4 regions of the Pseudoalteromonas sp. SM9913 genome follow, and region 4 is predicted to be linked to each of the others. Evidence: predicted binding sites of a transcription regulator. Region 4 holds the regulator's gene; each other region holds the start of a gene.
What was found. The regulator LexA, encoded in region 4, represses DNA repair genes until DNA is damaged. The targets are predictions, from matches to a motif close to TACTGTATNNNNATACAGTA.
Positions count from the first base shown of each region.

Region 1: a site for LexA is predicted at 2,452-2,471, ahead of PSM_RS09095 (SulA-like leucine-rich domain-containing protein). Genes of this name have one in related genera too.
Region 2: a site for LexA is predicted at 1,986-2,005, ahead of ruvC (crossover junction endodeoxyribonuclease RuvC). Genes of this name have one in related genera too.
Region 3: a site for LexA is predicted at 2,249-2,268, ahead of PSM_RS10815 (YebG family protein). Genes of this name have one in related genera too.

Region 1 covers NC_014803.1:1,998,699-2,003,996, reverse strand. Annotated here, with positions in the region: gene PSM_RS09120 (M48 family metallopeptidase) at 1-144, shown strand, start outside; tRNA gene PSM_RS09115 (tRNA-Tyr) at 170-254, opposite strand; gene PSM_RS09110 (VC2046/SO_2500 family protein) at 367-894, shown strand; gene PSM_RS09105 (DUF6172 family protein) at 1,106-1,408, shown strand; gene PSM_RS09100 (YchJ family protein) at 1,476-1,952, opposite strand; gene PSM_RS09095 (SulA-like leucine-rich domain-containing protein) at 1,992-2,426, opposite strand; gene PSM_RS09090 (tetratricopeptide repeat protein) at 2,749-3,210, opposite strand; gene PSM_RS09085 (NCS2 family permease) at 3,329-4,621, shown strand; gene PSM_RS09080 (hypothetical protein) at 4,737-5,298, opposite strand, start outside.
Region 2 covers NC_014803.1:1,261,511-1,266,808, forward strand. Annotated here, with positions in the region: gene PSM_RS05815 (ABC transporter permease) at 1-1,922, shown strand, start outside; gene ruvC (crossover junction endodeoxyribonuclease RuvC) at 2,055-2,579, shown strand; gene ruvA (Holliday junction branch migration protein RuvA) at 2,582-3,199, shown strand; gene ruvB (Holliday junction branch migration DNA helicase RuvB) at 3,207-4,214, shown strand; gene tolQ (protein TolQ) at 5,089-5,298, shown strand, end outside.
Region 3 covers NC_014803.1:2,366,741-2,372,038, forward strand. Annotated here, with positions in the region: gene nhaB (sodium/proton antiporter NhaB) at 1-775, shown strand, start outside; gene dsbB (disulfide bond formation protein DsbB) at 894-1,412, shown strand; gene PSM_RS10805 (DUF6170 family protein) at 1,414-1,716, shown strand; gene PSM_RS10810 (ComEA family DNA-binding protein) at 1,729-2,022, opposite strand; gene PSM_RS10815 (YebG family protein) at 2,320-2,619, shown strand; gene putP (sodium/proline symporter PutP) at 2,792-4,303, opposite strand; gene PSM_RS10825 (EAL and HDOD domain-containing protein) at 4,648-5,298, shown strand, end outside.
Region 4 covers NC_014803.1:3,160,044-3,165,341, reverse strand. Annotated here, with positions in the region: gene hmpA (NO-inducible flavohemoprotein) at 1-105, shown strand, start outside; gene PSM_RS14565 (endonuclease) at 145-798, opposite strand; gene PSM_RS14560 (hypothetical protein) at 1,051-1,431, shown strand; gene PSM_RS14555 (PaaI family thioesterase) at 1,461-1,904, opposite strand; gene lexA (transcriptional repressor LexA) at 2,103-2,720, shown strand; gene coxB (cytochrome c oxidase subunit II) at 3,214-4,356, shown strand; gene ctaD (cytochrome c oxidase subunit I) at 4,356-5,298, shown strand, end outside.

The sequences.
Region 1 (5,298 bases), 1.2 Mb from region 4:
ATTGTTCATGAATTAGCACATTTAAAATATTTAAATCACAGCGCTCAATTTTGGCAACGTGTGGGATTATTTTATTCAGATTATAAACAAGCAAGTAACTGGTTAAACAATCATGGTATGAGTTTACAGTGGGTATTTGAATAAAAAGAAATAAGGTAGAGAAGAGAAGTGGTGGAGGGAGCTGGATTCGAACCAGCGAAGGCTGAGCCGTCAGATTTACAGTCTGATCCCTTTGGCCGCTCGGGAACCCCTCCAATGCAACGCGGCAGATAATAGCAAACTTCTTATTTAAGTAAAGAAAAAAGCTAAAGAAAATTCAAATTTAGCCGATAAATACTTATTAATTAGTTAAATAGGCTAAAGTCTATGCAGATTGGTGATTTGTTAATCACGGAGAGCCAGTTAAAAACAAGGCTTAACGAAAGTGTGCACGAAAACCGCCGAGGCGAGTTTGCACTTTTATTAGCAATGCTCTCTCACGATGCACTCGATTTTAGTGAATTCCACCTACCCAAAAGTGACACTAAGCATTATCAAGCTAATGAAGATGCTCTGCGTAAACAATTTGGCGCAGGTCCAAAGCAGCCATTAGCGCCAGATACCTTTAATATGTTAATTGGTAAAAATAACACAGAGCTTTTAGCAAAAATGGGAAGCGCTGTAGGGATGAGTGATATAAAGTTAACTCAGTGCTTAAAGCCTGAGCCATTTAATATTCGTGATGATAAAAACCACATTCCACTGACTGTCATTGATAACTGTGAATTAGCGGTACGTCGACGAATCCAAAATACCAACATCGAGTTATCAAACCCTCAAATGGATGCGGTGACATTTTATGATGATTTACAAAATGAAGCTATCCACCAGCCATTACATTTGTTTAGTGCCTAATTATATGTGTTCAATTGCTGCTTTATACATGCCATTTGATTGTAATAAACTGTGTTTATAGTAGTAAGTAACTATTGGTTTTATAGGTGCTTTATTTTAATAACTGATTTAATATAAAAAAGCATCCAAAATTTAAATGCAATTGCTATAATGGCGCAAATGGTATGACATTAAATGCCATTATCATTAAACCAAGGTAATTAGGAACGTAATGAAGAAAACATTCACGCTGAATCATGAGAAAATCAAATACCCTCGTATGGTTGATGCTGCAAAGCATGAAGTGAAAAAATATTTGAAAAGAGAACGTAATAAAACTTTACCTGTTGATGCCGACTACTGGGCATTTGATTGTAAGTTTGGTAACACGGCTGAAGAAGCCCAAGTGGTTCACGTTGCTGAAATTAACAATCACATCAGTGAAATTGAAAAGCAAGGTTTAACTTCTTTTTACTTAGAGATTTTAGCAAGACCTGCACAGCGTCAAGATTTCGATGAAGATGATGGCGAGTAAAACGCTAATTTGCGTTTAGTGTAGTTTTTGAAAATGGGCCTTGTGGCCCATTTTTTGTAGATGAAGTTTATACACTATGACATTTTTTGTATTTTTTATTACTGCCACAAGGGCACGTATCATTACGTTTTACTTTAATATCGGCAACCGGTGTAATCTCACCATCAAGGTATCGCCATTGTCCATCTTCTTTAATAAACCTTGAATTTTCTGCCAACTCGCAATATAAATCTTGATAAAAGTAGTGAGCTTTAAATGTAACAAATCCTGTTTCATCATTATAACCAGAGTCTAATACGGCTAAGTTTATAAAACGGCAACTATTTGCAAAATCTTTAATTTCTGAAATTGAATTTTCAGTTTGTTTTTCTTTTGCATAACTTTCACGAACAAAAACCGCGTTTTTAACAGCATAAGCACTGTAGCGTGCACGCATAAGTTGCTCTGGTGTGTGTGGCTGTTTGGTTTTTAAATGAAAAGGCTCGCAGCAATCAGCATAAGGTTGCTGACTGCCACAAAAACATAATAGGGCGTTAGAAGTCATGATAAATGTACTGTGTATTAAAACGCTAGTTTATCAAGCTTATTGCGTAAGTGAAATCTCAGAATGAGCGCTTTTTTTGCTAAAGCAATACAACTTAGTGCGCGTATGGCTCAAGTTTAATGATAACTGCGACAGTTGTTGGTTATTTATTATGTCAGTCCAGGTGATCACCGCGGCAAAATTTCCATTGTGAAGTGCAGAACTTAAAACATACTCTAAATTAACTAAATGCTTTTGACGAATAACCAGTAATTTACTGGTATCAATTGAGCATGAATCAAGTAGCGCTTTGCTCGGTACGTTATCTGGTGCTATTAACAGTGTCCATGCGTTTAGGCTGTTGTATTGGTGTAATACTTTTAATAACTCAAACGTTGCTGAAATTTCATCTTCAATTTGTACAACGTTAACACAATCTGATTGGTCATCTTGCTGGTAGCTTTTAACTGTTCTTACGGTAATTGGCTGTAACATAATCTTCTCACTCACTGGGTTTTTATACAGTACATTCATACAGTAGTTTATACAGTTGTTTGGTGCAAGTGTTTTTTGCTATTTTTTTGTACAGTTATTCATCTTAAAACGCGACAGTTACTATAAATATATAAATAATCTATATATAACAATGGTTTAATTTTTATTGAAAGTTAATGCCCACAGAATTAATTTTAAGGCTGGGAGCAAATAAATACAGATGAACAGGGGGTATACAGTAGTTTAAATTAATTAAGCGTGCTTGTTTTGGCTATAAACGCTTAATTAATTTACAGATGAAATGAGTTTTAGGGCAGTGAAATTATTTTTCGCTACTAGAGGGGATCAAATGTGAAAATTGTAACTGGTGAATTTGTTCATACAGGCTGGCTGCGTAGCATTGAGCATCTTTAAGTCGTTTGGTACTAATATGTTTTCGTATATCGCTCATTGCTTCTATGGCGGGTTCATAGCCTTGACTACTGGCTAAGCTAAGCCACGCAGCACCATGAAATACACTTTGCGGCACACCTTGTCCTTTTATAAAAAACAGCCCTAAATAAAACTGCGCGCGATAATTTCCTGCCATTGCTGCCAAACGCATCCATTTTGCGGCTAAGGCGCCTTGTTCATTTTTAAGGTAATAAAGGGCTTTATTTAATGTGTCTTGATCGGTGTTTTTAGAGCTCGCAGGGAGATTTGCATCGCTTGGTTGCGTTACAAAAGAAAGAATGTTGTCTAATTGTTGCTCTAAGTCTTGGCCACTTGGTGTCGTTTTGATCATGCTACTTCGTTTGTTATTTTAATCACTTAGCTAGTTTAGTATATAGCAAGGTAAAATGTCCTGTAAAAAGTTATTTTTATGCTAAAATCTCGCCACTTTTTACAACCACAAGTTTATTATGCTCGAAGCCTTATTCAAAATCCGTGCAAATGATTCTTCGGTTCGCCGTGAATGTATTGCCGGTATGACTACATTTATTACGATGGTTTATATCGTATTCGTAAACCCAGCTATGCTTGCTGAAGCGGGTATGGACCAAGGTGCTGCCTTTGTTGCCACCTGTATTGCTGCTGCAATAGGGTGTTTTATTATGGGTTTGTGGGCCAATTATCCACTGGCATTGGCACCGGGTATGGGATTAAATGCATTTTTTACCTATGGTGTTGTATTAGGTATGGGTTATAGCTGGCAAGCTGCGTTGGGCGCGGTATTTATGTCAGGGTGTATATTTTTAATTCTAAGCTTATTTAAGGTGCGAGAGTGGATTATTAATGCAATCCCTCTGGTGCTCAAGCAAGCAATAGCAACGGGTATTGGCGCATTTTTAGCTCTCATCGCACTTAAAAGTGCCGGTATTATTGTATCAAGTCCTGCAACACTGGTGCAGTTGGGTGATATTACCTCGCCTGGTCCTTTATTGGCTATTTTCAGCTTTTTTGTTATTGCTGCACTGCTTTATCGCGATTTTAAAAGTGGCGTACTGATTAGTATTTTACTAGTCACCGCGATTGCTGTGTCTATGGGGTTAGTGGAGTATCATGGTGTTATTGCTATGCCACCTTCTATCATGCCGACCTTTATGCAACTGGACTTTAGTGCCGCGTTTGAACTGTCGATGTTGAGTGTTATTTTTGCGTTTTTATTCGTTGATTTGTTTGATACCTCAGGCACGTTAGTTGCGGTAACTCAGAAGGCTGGTTTAGCAGATAAAAACGGTAATATGCCGCGTTTAGGTCGTGCATTAAGCGCCGACAGCACAGCAACCATTGCAGGTGCAATGCTCGGTACTTCAACAACCACGTCATACATTGAGTCTGTTGCAGGTGTATCTGTTGGTGGTCGAACGGGTTTGACCGCTGTGGTTGTGGGTTGCTGCTTTTTACTGATGATGTTTTTTGCGCCTTTAGCTCAAATGGTGCCTGCATACGCAACCGCGGGAGCTATTTTATATGTATCTGTATTGATGCTACAAAACTTAAAGTTTGTAAATTGGGATGACATGACTGATGCAATTCCGGTGAGTGTTGTATTATTAATGACACCGCTGACGTTCTCAATTGCACACGGTATTGCACTTGGTTTTATTTCTTATACGGCGGTAAAAGTGCTGTGTGGCAAAAAAGATCAGGTAAGCATTAGTGTTTGGATTTTAACTGCCTTGTTTATTGTTAAGTTCGCATTTTTATCTTAATGCAGGCAGCTTGTTAGAATATGTATATGTCCTAGTATGTAAACACAAAGTGGGGCAAAATCCTATTCAAAAAAAAGCCCATGCAACTGCATGGGCTTTTTTATTTAGAAAGGAGTTACCATTTCTTTTTAGGTGCAAATAATACGTCTAAATCATCTTGCTCTTGTTCGTTCTTTTTCTTCAATGATGTAGCATTTGATGCCTTGAGTTCATTACTTATCGTTTCAAGGTAGCCTTCAACTTCAGCTCGTTTTGCCGTAATGTAATCGTCATTAAATGAAACACTGTTAAGTGTGGCAGCTGCTTTTTCAAAGTACTGCCTAGCAGAGCCTATCATTCCAGCTGTTTGCGCTGATAACCCTCGTTTTATTTGGCTTTCAATGTTGATTCTTAGTTGTAGCTTTTCAAGGCGTTTGTCTTCTGCAATAAATACCTGGCTGTCTACTTTGCCTTTATTATGCTCAGAACGAATAATAGTGCGTAACTTTTTAATGCCTTGTATCAGCGATATCAGTTGTTTGTCGTTGCCTGGTAATACAAAGCCATCTGAACCGTCTTGAATTGGGTTTTGTAGTCGCTCTTTTGCTTCTTTTAAGCGGTTTTTTAGTCCACTACCTCCGCTTGAAATAGACACCATTTGACTGAGTGCATCATGAATTCGTCGTTGTAATATTCGC
Region 2 (5,298 bases), 1.4 Mb from region 4:
CAAAAACCGAAGTAATACAGCCAGGCAGTCGTGTATTTTACCGCCAGTTATATGCAGGTGATGAAAACGACATCAATAGTTTTTACGATTGGTTAAAGCCGCAACTCAAAGAAAACCAAAACTGGTATGGTGTAAAAGACCGCCAGTCTCCTATTTCAAATAGCTTAAACAGAGCCGAAAGCTTTTTATTGTTAGCAGGTTTGCTGGGCATTATATTAGCCGCGGTTGCTATTGCAGTATCGGCTAAGCGCTATTGTGAGCGCCAATATGACCCAGTCGCAATGATGAAAACCTTAGGTGGCAGCCGCGATATGATCCGCAAAATTTACCTTATGCACTTATTAATGGTGTGTACCATGGCGGTAGTCGTTGGCCTTGCTATTGGTTACGGTTTACAAGAAGTTGCAACTGGTTACCTTGCAAAAAGCATGGGAACCGAACTGCCCATGGCAGGGTTTAAACCGTGGTTAGTGGCTATTAGCACCGGGGTTATTTGTGCGGTTATGTTTTCTATTAAGCCATTGTTAGATTTATTTGATATTCCACCACTTAGAGTGCTTCGCCGTAATTTAGGCGACCGCCTTGCGGTAAGTAAAATCCATTTAGGGCTTAGCGCCTTAACGGTATTTTTATTAATGTGGTTATTTAGTAACAATATTAAAATTACCCTTATTTTATTTGCCTCAACGCTTGCGCTTATTTTAGTGTTGTTTTTAATTTCTAAATTAATATTTGGCGGGGGCCGAAAGCTTGGCTTAAAGCCAGGTAACAGCTGGTCGTTGGCTATTGCGTCTATTCAAAAGCGCGCCAACGTTAATGCGGTGCAGCTAATTAGTTTTTCGCTAGCGATTAAATTACTGTTGTTTTTAATTGTGCTAAAAAACGACATTATTTCGGATTGGCAGTCTCAGTTACCAAGCGATGCACCTAATGCCTTTTTGGTTAATATTACGCAAAATGAGCTGGATCCGGTAAATGAATACTTAGCGCAAAAAGGCATTCAAGTGTCGGAGTTTTACCCAACGATTCGTGGCCGCGTGAATGCAGTAAATGGCGAAGCAGTAGCACGTGAAGTGTCATTGCAAGACAACGAGAAAAAAGACGAAGAAGCCCGCTCAGGCATTGGCCGCGAGCTTAACTTAACTTGGCTTAACGAAGTCCCCTCACAAAATGACATTATAGATGGCCAGTGGTTTGGCGATGACGCAGTAGCTGAGGCCTCACTTGAAGAGTCGATGATGAAGCGCCTTGATGTGAAAATGGGCGATACCCTCACGTTTTTAATTGGTGCGCAGTCGTTCGACGCTAAAATTACCAGTGTACGTAAAGTTAATTGGGCCACGCTTAAACCTAACTTTTTCATTATTTTAAGCCCTGATGTGTTGAGCAGCTTTCCGGCCACGTATATTTCATCAGTACGTATTGAGCCTGAGCAAAAGCGCGACTTTAGCCAGCTATTGCGAGCATACCCTACTATTACAGCGATTGATGTAGACAACTTTGTTAAACAAATTCAATCGACTATTGAGCAAGTGTCGTTAGCTATTGGCTTTGTACTGGCTATTGTGGTGTTGTGTGGCGCGTTGGTACTTATATCGCAGGTGCAAGCAAGCTTAGGTGAGCGCATGCAAGAAATTGTAATATTGCGTACGTTAGGCGCTAAAAGCCGATTAATAAAGAATGCCACCTTGTATGAGTTTTTATTACTGGGCGGTTTAGCCGGACTGGTGGCTGCATTTTTCAGTGATATAGCACTGTTAATAGTACAGCAGCAAATGTTTGATTTGGCAGGTAAGCTGCATCCTAATATTTGGGTTATTGGCCCCGTTGCTGGTGGCGTGTTTGTAGCAGGGTTAGGCTATTTTATGATTGCCCGTACGCTTAAACAAAATACTCAAAGCTTAGTGCGCGCTTTAGCGTAAACTTTGCGGCCAAATAGCGTTTAAATGCCTACTTTTTAAGTAGGCATTTTTGTTTTTGCTTTGTACTGGTAATTTATACAGTGCTCTGGCATTATTAGCACTATTAATAAATAACAATAATGAGAGTGCTGTTTGGCCATAATTTTAGGGATCGATCCGGGCTCGCGTTTAACGGGTTACGGTGTGGTTGCGCATCAAGGTGCCAAGTTTACATACTTAGGCAGTGGCTGTATTAAATTAGCCGATCATGACTTTCCCACCCGACTTAAAATGATTTACCAGGGCATTACGCAACTTATAGAGCAATTTTCGCCTGAAACATTTGCTATAGAAAAAGTATTTATGGCGCATAACCCTGATTCTGCTTTAAAGCTAGGTCAAGCCCGTGGTGCTGCGATTGTCGGTGCCTCTATGGCCGACTTACCGGTTTTTGAATACTCAGCACGGCAAATAAAGCAAGCCGTTGTGGGTAACGGTGGGGCAGATAAATCGCAAGTTCAACATATGGTTAAAAACATACTTAAACTGCCAGGTACGCCGCAAGCCGATGCGGCGGATGCGCTTGCAATTGCAATTTGCCATGCCCACTCTGAACAAAATTTAATAAAACTAGCGGGTAGCGCAAGCAAAACCGTTAGAGGACGTCTAAGGAAATAACAATGATAGGTCGCTTAAACGGCGTGTTAGTTGAAAAACAGCCCCCAGAAATACTATTAGAAGTGAGCGGCGTTGGCTACGAAGTACAAATGCCAATGACCTGTTTTTACGATTTGCCTAAAGTAGGCGACAACGCCATTGTGTACACTCATTTTGTAGTACGCGAAGACGCACAGTTATTGTTTGGCTTTAATAATAAAACCGAACGTGCGTTATTTAGAGAGCTGTTAAAAGCCAATGGAGTAGGGCCTAAATTAGGCTTAGCCATTTTGTCGGGCATGTCGGCGCAGCAGTTTGTAAGTTGTGTAAATAATGAAGATGCCACTGCCTTGGTTAAATTGCCAGGGGTGGGCAAAAAGACCGCAGAGCGCTTAGTGCTCGAAATGAAAGACAGATTAAAAAATTGGGGTAATGACTTATTTACCCCATTTAGCGATAGCGCCGTAATAGAGCCTGCGAGCGATGCAACTATAGCCAATAATGCGGCCGATGATGCGGTTTCGGCGTTAGTGGCGCTCGGTTATAAATTGCCACAAGCGCAAAAAGCAGTAAAATCAGTAAGCAAACCCGATATGTCGACTGAGGTTCTAATTAAAGAATCTTTGAAATCAATGCTGTGAGTAAATTATGATCGAAGCTGATCGCTTAATAGATGCTGCTGAAAAAACCAACGAAGACACCATAGACCGTGCTATTAGGCCTAAGTTATTGGCCGACTATCGTGGTCAGCCGCATGTTAAGCAACAAATGGAAATATTTATTGAAGCTGCGCGCAGTCGTAGCGAAGCGTTGGATCACTTATTGATATTTGGCCCACCAGGCTTAGGTAAAACCACGCTTGCTAATATTGTGGCGAACGAATTAAACGTAAATATTAAAACCACGTCTGGACCTGTGCTTGAAAAAGCGGGCGATTTAGCCGCATTGCTCACTAACCTTGAAGAGGGTGATGTACTGTTTATTGATGAAATTCACCGTTTGAGCCCGCAAGTTGAAGAAATACTCTACCCGGCAATGGAAGATTACCAGCTCGATATTATGATAGGTGAAGGCCCTGCAGCGCGTTCTATTAAGCTTGATTTACCCGCATTTACACTCATTGGTGCAACTACCCGTGCGGGATCATTAACTTCTCCACTGCGTGACCGTTTTGGTATTGTTCAGCGCTTAGAGTTTTACTCTGTGGAAGACTTATCGCATATTGTGGGGCGCTCAGCGCATTATCTTAGTTTAGAAATGTGTGACGATGGCGCGGCCGAAATAGCCAAACGTTCGCGCGGTACGCCACGTATTGCAAATCGTTTATTGCGCCGAGTGCGCGATTACACCCAAGTAAAGTCAGACGGTACGGTTAATGCTGAGGTGGCCCAACAAGCCCTCGACATGATTGACGTTGATAAAAGCGGTTTTGATTACATGGATCGTAAATATTTACTCGCCATCATCGAAAAGTTTATGGGTGGCCCTGTTGGCCTTGACAACTTAGCCGCGGCAATAGGCGAAGAGAAAGAAACCATAGAAGATGTGATTGAACCCTTTTTAATTCAACAAGGATTTATTCAGCGTACGCCGCGAGGGCGAATTGTCTCTGATAATGCGTACCACCATTTTGGCTTGTTACCTAAAAAAGATTAAATAACCAGAATAACTAGACTCTTTCTAAAGCCACTGTCATTTTAACGACAGTGGCTTTTTAGTATGAGCAAAAGCTAAATTTAGACGTATTTTACTTTGCCAATAATTCACTGAGCGTTAAGACATATCAGGCTATTGTGCGCCTGCTGTAACGTTACTGAGGCCGAGTGTAGCTGATTTGACAAATTGCGGGCAAAAAAAAGCCCGCAAATAATGCGGGCAAACAACAAGTTTAAGGAAGTAATCTAGGGAACTACGTTTTACTTATTGAGGTCATACCCCAAGAAGTAAAAAAGTAATACGAAATAAATCATATTACGAAGAACTGGATTCAATGAAATAGCTTTCATTTAATGCGCTAGCTCGGTATGGGAGAATAATACCGAAGCGGCAGAATTTGTTCAAACTAGAAAATTTATATTTTCAGATTAAAAAAACTAATAGCAGGGGTTTTCTGTTTTTACTTAATGTTGCATGTTAATTAACCATTAATTCTATAAGTTAATGAAATGCTTTGTTTATGTATATTAACATATAAACGTTCGGTATTAGTTTTACTATTACGTTAAGGTAAGTGTGTAGTGTTTATGAGTGCTTATGCATTAATTTTGAATAAACAGCGTATTTTTGTGACTCTTTAGTGAAATTAAGCGGGCTTACAGATAGCTTTATTGTTATTTATTTATACAGTAAAACAAGAGTTAAGTAGTAAAACTATTTTTTTAACGTTTTTTGTTGGCTATTCACAGCAATATCGTTGTCAGCAGTAAATACACTAGATACACTAGCTGAACTTTAATGGTGGCTAATGTGTTACAAAGTTACCTTACTCAAATAAATCAATTTGATGTTTTTAATTATTTAGGAGTTTAACGTGGGATCAGGGCTTAATTTTTTAGATCTAATTCTAGAAGCCAGTTTGCTTGTGCAATTAGTAATGCTAGCGTTGGTTGCTATGTCGGTTATGTCGTGGGCTATTATTTTTCAACGTAAAAAAGCCATCTCTGACGCCTTAGCAAATGCCAAAAAATTTGAGCAACGTTTTTGGTCTGGTGTTGACTTAAGTAAGCTATATAACGAAATT
Region 3 (5,298 bases), 790 kb from region 4:
AACCTTTGGCTATGGGGCAAAACTGCCAGAAACAATTCATGCTATTTTAAAAAACCATGCACAAACACTTGATAAAAAACGCACCAAACGCGATAGAGTGAACCTCACAATTCAAGCACTTATCGCTATCTGGTTAATTACTGGCTTAGCGTTACATTTAGCAACCGTGGGCTTAATTGGTTTATCGGTAATTATTTTAGCCACGTCGTCGGCCGGCATAATAGAAGAGCACCAACTCGGTAAAGCCTTTGAAGAGGCCCTCCCCTTCACTGCACTACTTTGTGTATTTTTTAGTGTGGTTGCAGTAATCATCGATCAACAACTCTTTACCCCTGTGATTACTTGGGTACTAACATTTGAAGGGCACTTACAATTGGTGATGTTTTTTATCGCTAATGGATTGCTTTCAATGGTCAGTGATAATGTATTTGTCGGCACTGTATATATAAATGAAGTTGCTGCAGCTCTAAAAGCAGGTCAAATAACTCGAGACCAATTTGATTTACTTGCAGTGGCGATAAACACCGGCACAAACTTACCCAGCGTGGCCACCCCTAATGGTCAAGCTGCTTTCTTATTCTTACTTACATCAACACTAGCTCCCGTGTTACGCCTATCTTACGGTCGAATGGTGTATATGGCTTTACCTTACACTTTTGTGCTTACCTTTGTTGGGTTAAGCGCGACTTATTTTGGCTTGAGTGAAATAACCAGTTTGTTTTATGACTGGGGGATAATACAACACCACATCCCTGTAGCGAATTCTGGGCATTAAGAGCTTCCCCGACTTTGAGGAGCTAGGAAATTTCATAGCTCCTCACTTTTTCCCTTTTACTTGCTCCGCTGTTTATCCTACGTCATAATCTAAGCCCTTATTTAAATACGGATTTGTTATGAACTGGCTTGCTAATCTAAGTACTCAACGTACACCTTGGTTATTATTCAGTGGGATTGTTTTTCTGCTTGAAGTCATCGCGCTCTTTTTTCAATACAACATGGGATTAGCACCGTGCATTATGTGTATTTACCAACGCACCGCGGTATTAGGCTTACTTTTTGCCGGTATTATTGGCGCCAGTAAACCAAACAACCTCGTAGTCCGTATTGTCGCTTATACAGTGTGGGGGGTTTCAAGTGTATGGGGGTTACTAATAGCTCGTGAGCACATTGAAATGCAAACAACCACTGACCCCTTCGCATTTAGCTGTGAGTTTGAGCCAAATTTTCCAGAGTTTATGCCATTACATCATTGGATACCGCAATTTTTTGAGGCAACCGGTGATTGCGGAAACATAGATTGGCAATTTGCAGGCTTAAGTATGCCAGCATGGATGGAAGTTATTTTTGTATTGTTTACCGCCACACTTATTGCGTTAGTGGCCAGTCGATTAATCTCTAAAAAGTCACTTTAATATGTTTACTTTTTTTTCAAGCCACGTTGACGAACTTAAACACTTAAAAGTTCGTCAAAGACAAACCGTTATTGCGATCTCGTTAAGTATGCTCTCTCCTAGTGACAGAGTGTTAATGCGTATTGTAAAGCTTATGCTGCTAAGCCCATTTTTTTTAATATTTACCCTTTTTGAAGGATGGCTACTCGTGCCCTTTTTGATTGTGGCTGGTTTAAGCTACCCGCTACTAACCGCCCCCGTAGATGTTAATTTTGCTAAAAAGCACCTTGGTGCTGCCTTAAAACAGTTTAATCAGGGCGCATAGCGCCCTTTTAAGTTAAAACGCCACCTTTCCATCAAGTTTGGCTAGCATTTTTTTACCCACCCCTTTTACTTTAGCTAGATCTTCAAGTGATGAGAAATCACCATTTGTTTCTCTATAATCGATAATTGCCTGTGCTTTTTTCTTGCCAACACCTGGTAACTTAATTAACTGTTTTAAATCAGCAGTATTAATATTAACCACGGCTGATTGCATCTGCTCTGATAGCATATCGCTTTGCGCAAAGGTGCTACCCATAGGTAATAAACATAAAGCAGCGGCTAATGAGATGATTTTAATTAATTTCATACTATTTCCTTTTGTGTTCTTACATGAACATTCGTTGATTATTTACACCCAGCACTTTTACATAACGTTGTGGTTACTAAGTACTAACGGTAACAATCACTCCTTGCGACTCCTTTACTGCAACGCGTTATAAAGTGACTTAATAAATAAAGTAGAGTTACTCTTTATTGTCAACCAAGCTGCAGATAAACTAAGGCTAAAGCTTGCAAAACCACGCGCAAGCTTGTACTGTATATAAAAACAGTAATCTAATGATTTAAATTAATCATATTGCCACGTAAGTAAGCAGGAGAAATCATGGCTGTTGTTGTTAAATATGTTGTAGAACGAAACGGAGTCGAGCGCATGACGTTTACTACTAAAAAAGAAGCTGATGCCTATGACAAAATGCTCGATATTGCCGAGTCACTAGAACTCATGCTTGAAAAAGTAGATGTGCCACTAAGTGAACAACAGGTTGAGTCGCTCGCGCTGGAGATTGCAAAAAGTAAAGACGACTTTATGGCCGTACTTAAAGGTGGTAAAGAAGTACCCACTAAAGCTAAAAAAACAAAGTCAGATAACGTTGCGGATATAAAAGATAAAGCAGCGAGTTAGTACTTTCAAAAGCTCAATAGTAATTATTAAAAAACTGAATTCGGTATTCGAATTCAGTTTTTTTATGCCTTTAAATAATAATAGCTAAAGGTCAGCTAAAGCTAATAAAAAATGCCAACCAGTTAAACTGATTGGCATTTATAAAAACCAACACTTTACGTTAGCTAATCAGTTACAATGACGATTCAACTTCATCAAACAGATCAGTAATTTCTTTTTTCGGTTCAGCTGTCACAAGGCTTCCTACCACAATAGCAATACTCGCTAAAATGAAGCCTGGGACGATTTCATAAATTACACTGCTTAAGCTCTCACCATTAATGGTAATAGGCGCATAAATCCATACAAGCACTGTTAAAGCACCAACAACCATACCGCTAATAGCCCCTTTTAAGTTCATACGTTTCCAGTAAAGGCTAAACAAGACAAGTGGACCAAATGCAGCACCAAAACCAGCCCATGCGTTACTAACTAAATCAAGTATTGAACTATTACGGTCATACGCTAGGTAAATAGCAAATAACGCAACCAGTATTACGCTAATACGCCCTACTAACACCAGCTCAGTTTGCGAGGCATCGCGGTTTAAGTAAATCTTGTAGAAGTCTTCAGTAAGCGAGCTTGAACACACCAATAATTGCGATGAAATCGTACTCATAATCGCAGCTAAAATAGCAGCCAGTAGGAAACCAGCAATTAATGGGTGGAAAATAAGTTCAGCTAATACTAAGAAAATGGTCTCTTTATCGGCAATTGGCATTTGGTTTTCAATCATAAAGGCAGCACCAAATAAACCGGTAAATACCGCACCAATCGCAGATAGTGTCATCCAAGACATTCCAATACGACGCATAGTTGGCATTTCTTTTACTGAGCGAATAGACATAAAGCGAACAATAATATGTGGCTGACCAAAGTAGCCTAAGCCCCAAGCCATCGCTGAAATAATAGCAATGGTAGAACCACCAGCAAACCAATCAAGCATATTCAATGAATGGATTTCACTGGCTTTTGGTGAACTTAACAACTGCTGGTAATTTGCATTTGCTAAAGTATCCATAAATGGCTGATCAAGCATCATATAAGTAGCGATAGGTACTGCAAGCAAGGAGATAAACATAATACAACCTTGCACGAAGTCTGTTAGGCTAACCGCTAAAAAGCCACCAAATAAGGTGTAAACAACAACCACACCTGTGGTGATGTATAAACCCATTTCGTAACTCATCTGAAATGAATTTTCAAATAACTTACCACCGGCGACAACGCCTGATGAAGTATACAAAGTAAAGAACACAATAATAACAATTGCAGAGATCACACGAAGGATATTCTTGTTATCATCAAAACGATTTGCAAAATAATCAGGGATGGTAATAGAGTCATTTGCTTTTTCAGTATAAACACGCAGTCTTGGGGCGACTAAGAAATAGTTTGCCCATGCGCCTAACACTAAGCCAATAGCAATCCAAACCTTGCTAAGCCCAAACAAGTACATTGCGCCAGGTAGGCCCATAAGTAACCAACCACTCATGTCTGATGCACCCGCTGATAAGGCAGCAACACTGGGGGCTAAATTACGACCACCTAGCATATACCCTGATATATCGCTGGTAGATTGCTTATATGCGTATAGTCCTATTCCCAGCATTACAATAAAATATAATGCCAGTGAAATAATCATTCCTGTTTCCAAATTTGCCTCCACTTAAATAAGTAATAACAGGCTTTTAATCCAAATAATGACTCTTGAAATCTTATAATTAAGACAGTATTGGAATAAAAGCTTTCTACTGAACTATAACACGGTAATTGCTAATAACTCCAACCCGCTCATTTAAGTAGATAAAAAACCATCGGTTAGCTCACTTTTGCAACAAATAAAATGAAAAACAATAAAATTAGATTAAGAAATACCAAACCAACCATAGTATTTTATTAATAATGTTCATTTTACCGATGCTATTTTGAATGTTTTCCAATATATTATTACAATGTTAATCAATTTCTACTCTTTCGGAATCTTATATGTATTTTTACGCTGCTCGGCAACCTATTTTAGATCGCAATAAAGAACTAATTGGCTATGAGCTTTTATTTCGTGATGGAGTTGATAACGTATTTCCAAATATTGACGGCGATGAAGCCACGTCTCGACTGATTGAAGGCAGTCAATTTAACTTTGGCTTAGAAGATTTAACTGATAATAAACCCGCTTATATTAACTTTACCTTAGACACCTTGTTAAAAGGCTACCCAACCCTTTTAAACAAAGATGGGGTGGTAATTGAAATACTCGAAACCGTCCAGCCAGGTAAACGCTTATTGGCAATTGTTAAAGACCTAAAAGAAAAAGGCTATACGCTAGCGCTAGATGACTATGCACATCAACCTGTATGGCGGCACTTTTATCCGTTTATCGATATTATTAAAGTCGACTTTTTAACTTGTGATATTGAAAACGTTAAAACGATCATAGAGGATTTAAAACCTTATCCACACATAAAATTACTTGCTGAAAAGGTTGAAACTTACGCGCTTTACAATCAAGCTTTTGAACTAGGTTTTGAATACTTTCAAGGCTTTTTCTTTTCAAAACCAGAAATGGTGCAAAGCAAGGCATTACCGCCATCGGGCATGGCACTGGCTGAGCTACTCTATGAAACATCCAGCGTAGAA
Region 4 (5,298 bases):
GGACCAGCATCATTTATGGCTTACGTAAAAGGCCAGCTACTTGATTTAGGTGTGCAAAGCTCAAACATTCACTACGAAATATTTGGACCACACCAAGCGTTATAGGTTAATTAAAAGCGTGTGTTACACGCTTTTAATTTAAACTTACAGCTTTTTACTATTTGTGTTAGCAGCATAAGCTTGTTGTTGCCAAGCATTAAATAGCTTTTGTTGTTTAGCTGAAATTTTTAAACCATACGTTTTTTGCATGTAAGCGTACGCATCGGCAATGCGTTTACGTGCATGAACAGGCGGTTCAACAACACGTTGTTTAAAATTAACTTTAACCTCACAGCGACCATATTGCGTCGCGTTTTGGGCTAACATGCCAAAGCGGTAGTTTGAGCGATCGGCGTTAATTTCACCAATTGCAGGGGCTAAATTGTTTATATCGGCTTCCATCATGCGAAACTTAGCGCTAACTTTGCGGCAGTTTTTACGCCCACCATCTTGCCAACATTGTAACTGGTGACCAAATTCCCATGCAGGGACAATATGTTCCCATTCAATTCGCAGGGCACGTTGATTTACTTTGCCTGAGCGGGTTAGTGTGTTGCGAGGCACGTAGCCACAATGGGTAGGGTCGGGTACCAACTTTTTGCCTTGTTTTTTTATATCGCAACCACAATAAATACTTTTAGCGTTTTCGGGAAGGGTATTAATTAAGTGCTTTTTGGCACTCGAAAACCGCGTAAATTGTTCGCCCATTGCTGAAAAACAAGCACAGCAAGCCAACAAAGCTAAAATAAACCGAATCATATCCATCACATACGTGAACTACAGGAGCGGCTAGTTTAAGGCCTAGAATAAAAAAGTAAACTGCCGCCGGCATGCTTTAATTTTAATTTGCGTATTTTGTAGAGGGCGTTTTTGAGGAGTAAATAGTGGGCAATATTCAGAGGCTAACGCTAAAAATGCGTTAATGAGGTGATTCCTGCGTTGTTGATTTGGTATAACGGTAAAACTGCGTTAAAGTTTGCAATGAAATTAATAGAGGGTAAAAACGAGATAATGTCGGAAATTCAATTTTTAAATGTAGATCTAGAGCTTGAGTCAAAGCAAGATATTAGCGTATTAGTTGCTGATTTAAAAAAGGTCGCAACTATTTTACATTATGATAAAGACGAATACCGTCAACTTGCTCGCATTGAGGTTGCAGGTGAAATAACCACGCCAGATAAAGCGATTAATCACTTGTGTGAGTTAATCGAGTCGTGTTCACGCAATGCATTAAAGCAATGGTTGAGTTGTTCACGCAGAACTTTCGATATTGGGTTTGAGTCTGGCACTTCGCCAAAATGCTTTAACCAAGCCTTACATGCAGATACCTTGTTACGTATATCTGCAATTGGTGCAGGCGTAGAAATTACTATTTACCCTTTCGAAAAGTAATTTAATTTCAACCTTGGTTAATTGACTTACTAGCCTTTTCGCTCTACTACGGCTGCGGTCATACGTGATACGCAGCAAAGCTCATTGCGGCTATTGGTTATTTTAATATCCCAAACCGAGCTGCGCTTGCCGATATGATAAGCTCTCGCTGTGGCCGTTAATGTGCCATTGCGTGATGCCTTTAAATGACTTGCACTGATTTCTTGGCCAACACAATAAAATCGATTGAAATCAACCACAAAATTAGCGGCATAACTTGCTACTGTTTCAGCAAGCACCACATTTGCACCACCATGAACGATACCCATAGGGTTATGATGCTCTGGAATTGCCGGCATAGTTGCCACTAAGTAGTCATCACCAATTTCACTGATTTCTATTCCCATGGTTTTCATGAGTGTCCCTTGGCCTGTAATACCTTGATCTAATTGCTTACAAAACTCTAATGTAATCGGTTGATGCCAAATACTCATGCTAGCTCCTTGGATAAGTAATTGAGAATTAAAATTTATTAATATGATAATGCGTTGCTAATAATTACATTTATCACCCTGCTTTTAAAGTAGGTTATTGTTTGATGATAACGGCATATAAGGCATTAATTTATATTTGCGATTTTTAAATAACTGTATATACTCACAGTTAATTGTACTGTATGGAAAACCAGTTGTATGCGACCATTAACGAAACGCCAAGCGCAAATACTCGAACTCATTAAAGTGTTTATTAAAGACACTGGTATGCCTCCTACACGTGCCGAAATTGCACAAACACTGGGTTTTAAAAGTGCGAATGCTGCAGAAGAACACTTAAAAGCACTGGCCAAAAAAGGTGTGATTAAAATGAAGCCAGGCGCGAGTCGGGGCATTCAGCTTGTTGAAGAAGAGGAGCCAGAGCAGTTAGGCTTACCTTTAATTGGCAGGGTGGCTGCCGGTGAGCCTATATTGGCGCAACAGCATGTAGAAAGCCACTGTAAAATTGACCCTTTAATGTTTAAACCTGCGGCCGATTTTTTATTGCGTGTTAACGGTATGAGTATGAAAGACATTGGTATTATGGATGGTGATTTACTTGCTGTGCATAAAACCCAAGTTGCCGAAAATGGACAAGTTATTGTTGCCCGTGTTGACGACGATGTAACCGTGAAGCGTTTAGAAAAAGCGGGCAGAAAAGTACTCTTACATGCTGAAAATGATGAGTTTTCAGCTATTGAGGTCGATTTAGAAAATGAGTCGTTCAATATTGAAGGCTTAGCGGTAGGTGTTATTCGTAACGCTGACTGGATGTAGTATTAAAGCATAATTTAGCGCTTAATAGTGATTAGGCGCTGGGTTTGTTAGCAGCACAATGTCTAACTTATCAAATGTATGACTATATGTTGTTAAGTGCTTCTCCTATCATAAATAAAATCACTAAATACTTTATAAATAAACAAATTTACTCTGCTTTTTTAAGTTAACAATTTTTTATATTTCTATCCTGTAATTTCAATACACCCCTTACTAAACCTGACTCTTAGATTAATTGCCTGACTAGTTGCTATTTTTTTAGCTGCGCATTTTAAAAAATACACCTTGTTTATTTTTCATACTCACCTTGCTTATTGTTTATTTTTTAACTAGTTATTAAAGAGCTGGAATAAAAATAACTCACAGCTTAGTCGTTTTGAGAACACACATTTACTAAATCCAGCACCCTTATAAAAAATAAAAATAACGAATAGGCGTTTAAGCCGTATGCCTCTTCGCTTTGCGTCAGCAATAGCATCAAAGGAGCCGTCACATGGGTAAGCTGAGTTCTTCCTTGTGGCTTATATTGTTTGTTTTTTCGCAGAATGTGCTTGCTAATAGCCAATATAATATGCGTAAAGGCGTAACCGATATAAGTAATAATGTATACCAACTGCACATGACTATTTTTTTAATATGTTGTGTGATTGGGGTGATCGTGTTTGCCATTATGTTTTGGGCACTCATTCATCATCGCAAATCTAAAGGGGCTGTCCCTGCCCAATTCCATGAAAGCACCAAAGTAGAAATACTGTGGACTGCGATCCCTTTTGTCATATTAATTGTTATGGCCATTCCTGCGACTAAAACCTTAATTGCCATGGAGGATGCCAGCAAAGCTGATCTCACCATTAAAATTACAGGCTCACAGTGGAAGTGGCATTACGAGTATATGGGGGAGGACGTTGAGTTTTATTCCATGCTAGCTACACCTCAAAATGAAATAACCAACCTTGCTGATAAAAACCCGAATTATTTACTCGAGGTCGATAAACCGCTGGTACTACCAATTAATCAAAAAGTACGTTTTTTAATGACTTCAGATGATGTTATTCACTCATGGTGGGTGCCTGACTTTGCCGTTAAAAAAGATGCAAACCCTGGGTTTATTAATGAAACATGGACCAATATTAATGAGGTTGGTACTTACCGTGGGCAGTGTGCAGAGCTTTGCGGTAAAGATCATGGTTTTATGCCTGTTGTGGTAGAAGCTAAAACAGAAGAAGACTTCAAAACGTGGTTAGCAGAGGCTAAACAAGCCAAGCAAAAAGCAGCTGCAGCAGACGCTGCGTTATTAGACCAAGTTGTACCAAAAGAAGAGCTGATGGCGCTTGGTGAGCAGGTTTATATGGCGAGCTGCGCGGCGTGCCATCAGCCAACAGGATTAGGCTTGCCGGGTGTTTTTCCGGCTCTTAAAGGCAGCCCAATAGTCATAGGTGATATCAAAGGGCATATAGATATTTTGCTCCACGGTAAACCAGGTACGGCTATGCAGTCTTTCGCAAAGCAATTATCAATCAAGCAAATAGCAGCTGTTATTACCTATAAACGCAACGCGTGGGGTAATGACACTGGTGATGTAATTCAACCGAGCGAGATACAAGCGGCACTGGATGCTGATGGGGAGGCTAAATAATGAGTAGCATTGCAGAACAACCTAATACCAATGAGGCTCATCATGCCCATCAACCTGCCACAGGCTTTAAGCGCTGGTTATTTACAACCAACCATAAAGATATAGGTAGCTTATATTTAATTTTTTCACTCACCATGTTTTTAATTGGTGGGGCAATGGCGATGGTTATTCGAGCTGAGTTATTTCAGCCGGGCCTACAACTGGTTGATCCTCACTTTTTTAATCAAATGACCACAGTGCATGGTTTAATAATGGTGTTTGGTGCGGTTATGCCAGCCTTTACCGGCTTGGCAAACTGGATGATCCCGCTAATGATTGGTGCGCCAGATATGGCCTTACCGAGAATGAATAACTGGAGCTTTTGGATTTTACCGTTTGCGTTTTTAATCCTATTAGCTTCATTATTTATGCCCGGTGGTGGCCCTGCATTTGGTTGGACCTTTTACGCGCCGCTTTCCACCACTTATAGTAACGACAACACAGCAATGTTTGTGTTTGCGGTGCATATTATGGGTATTAGTTCGATTATGGGGGCCATTAATGTGGTGGTCACCATAGTAAATATGCGTGCTCCGGGTATGACGTGGATGAAGCTGCCGTTATTTGTGTGGACATGGTTGATCACGGCGTTTTTACTTATTGCAGTTATGCCGGTACTTGCTGGTGCAGTTACTATGGTGCTCACCGATAAATATTTTGCAACCAGCTTTTTTGATGCCGCTGGTGGTGGCGATCCGGTGATGTTCCAACATATTTTTTGGTTTTTTGGTCACCCTGAAGTTTATATTATGATTTTGCCTGCCTTTGGCATTATTTCTACGATTGTTCCCACCTTTTCACGTAAAAAACTATTTGGTTATGCCTCTATGGTGTATGCCACCTCCTCCATTGCCTTGTTGAGCTTTATTGTGTGGGCGCATCATATGTTTACCACTGGTATGC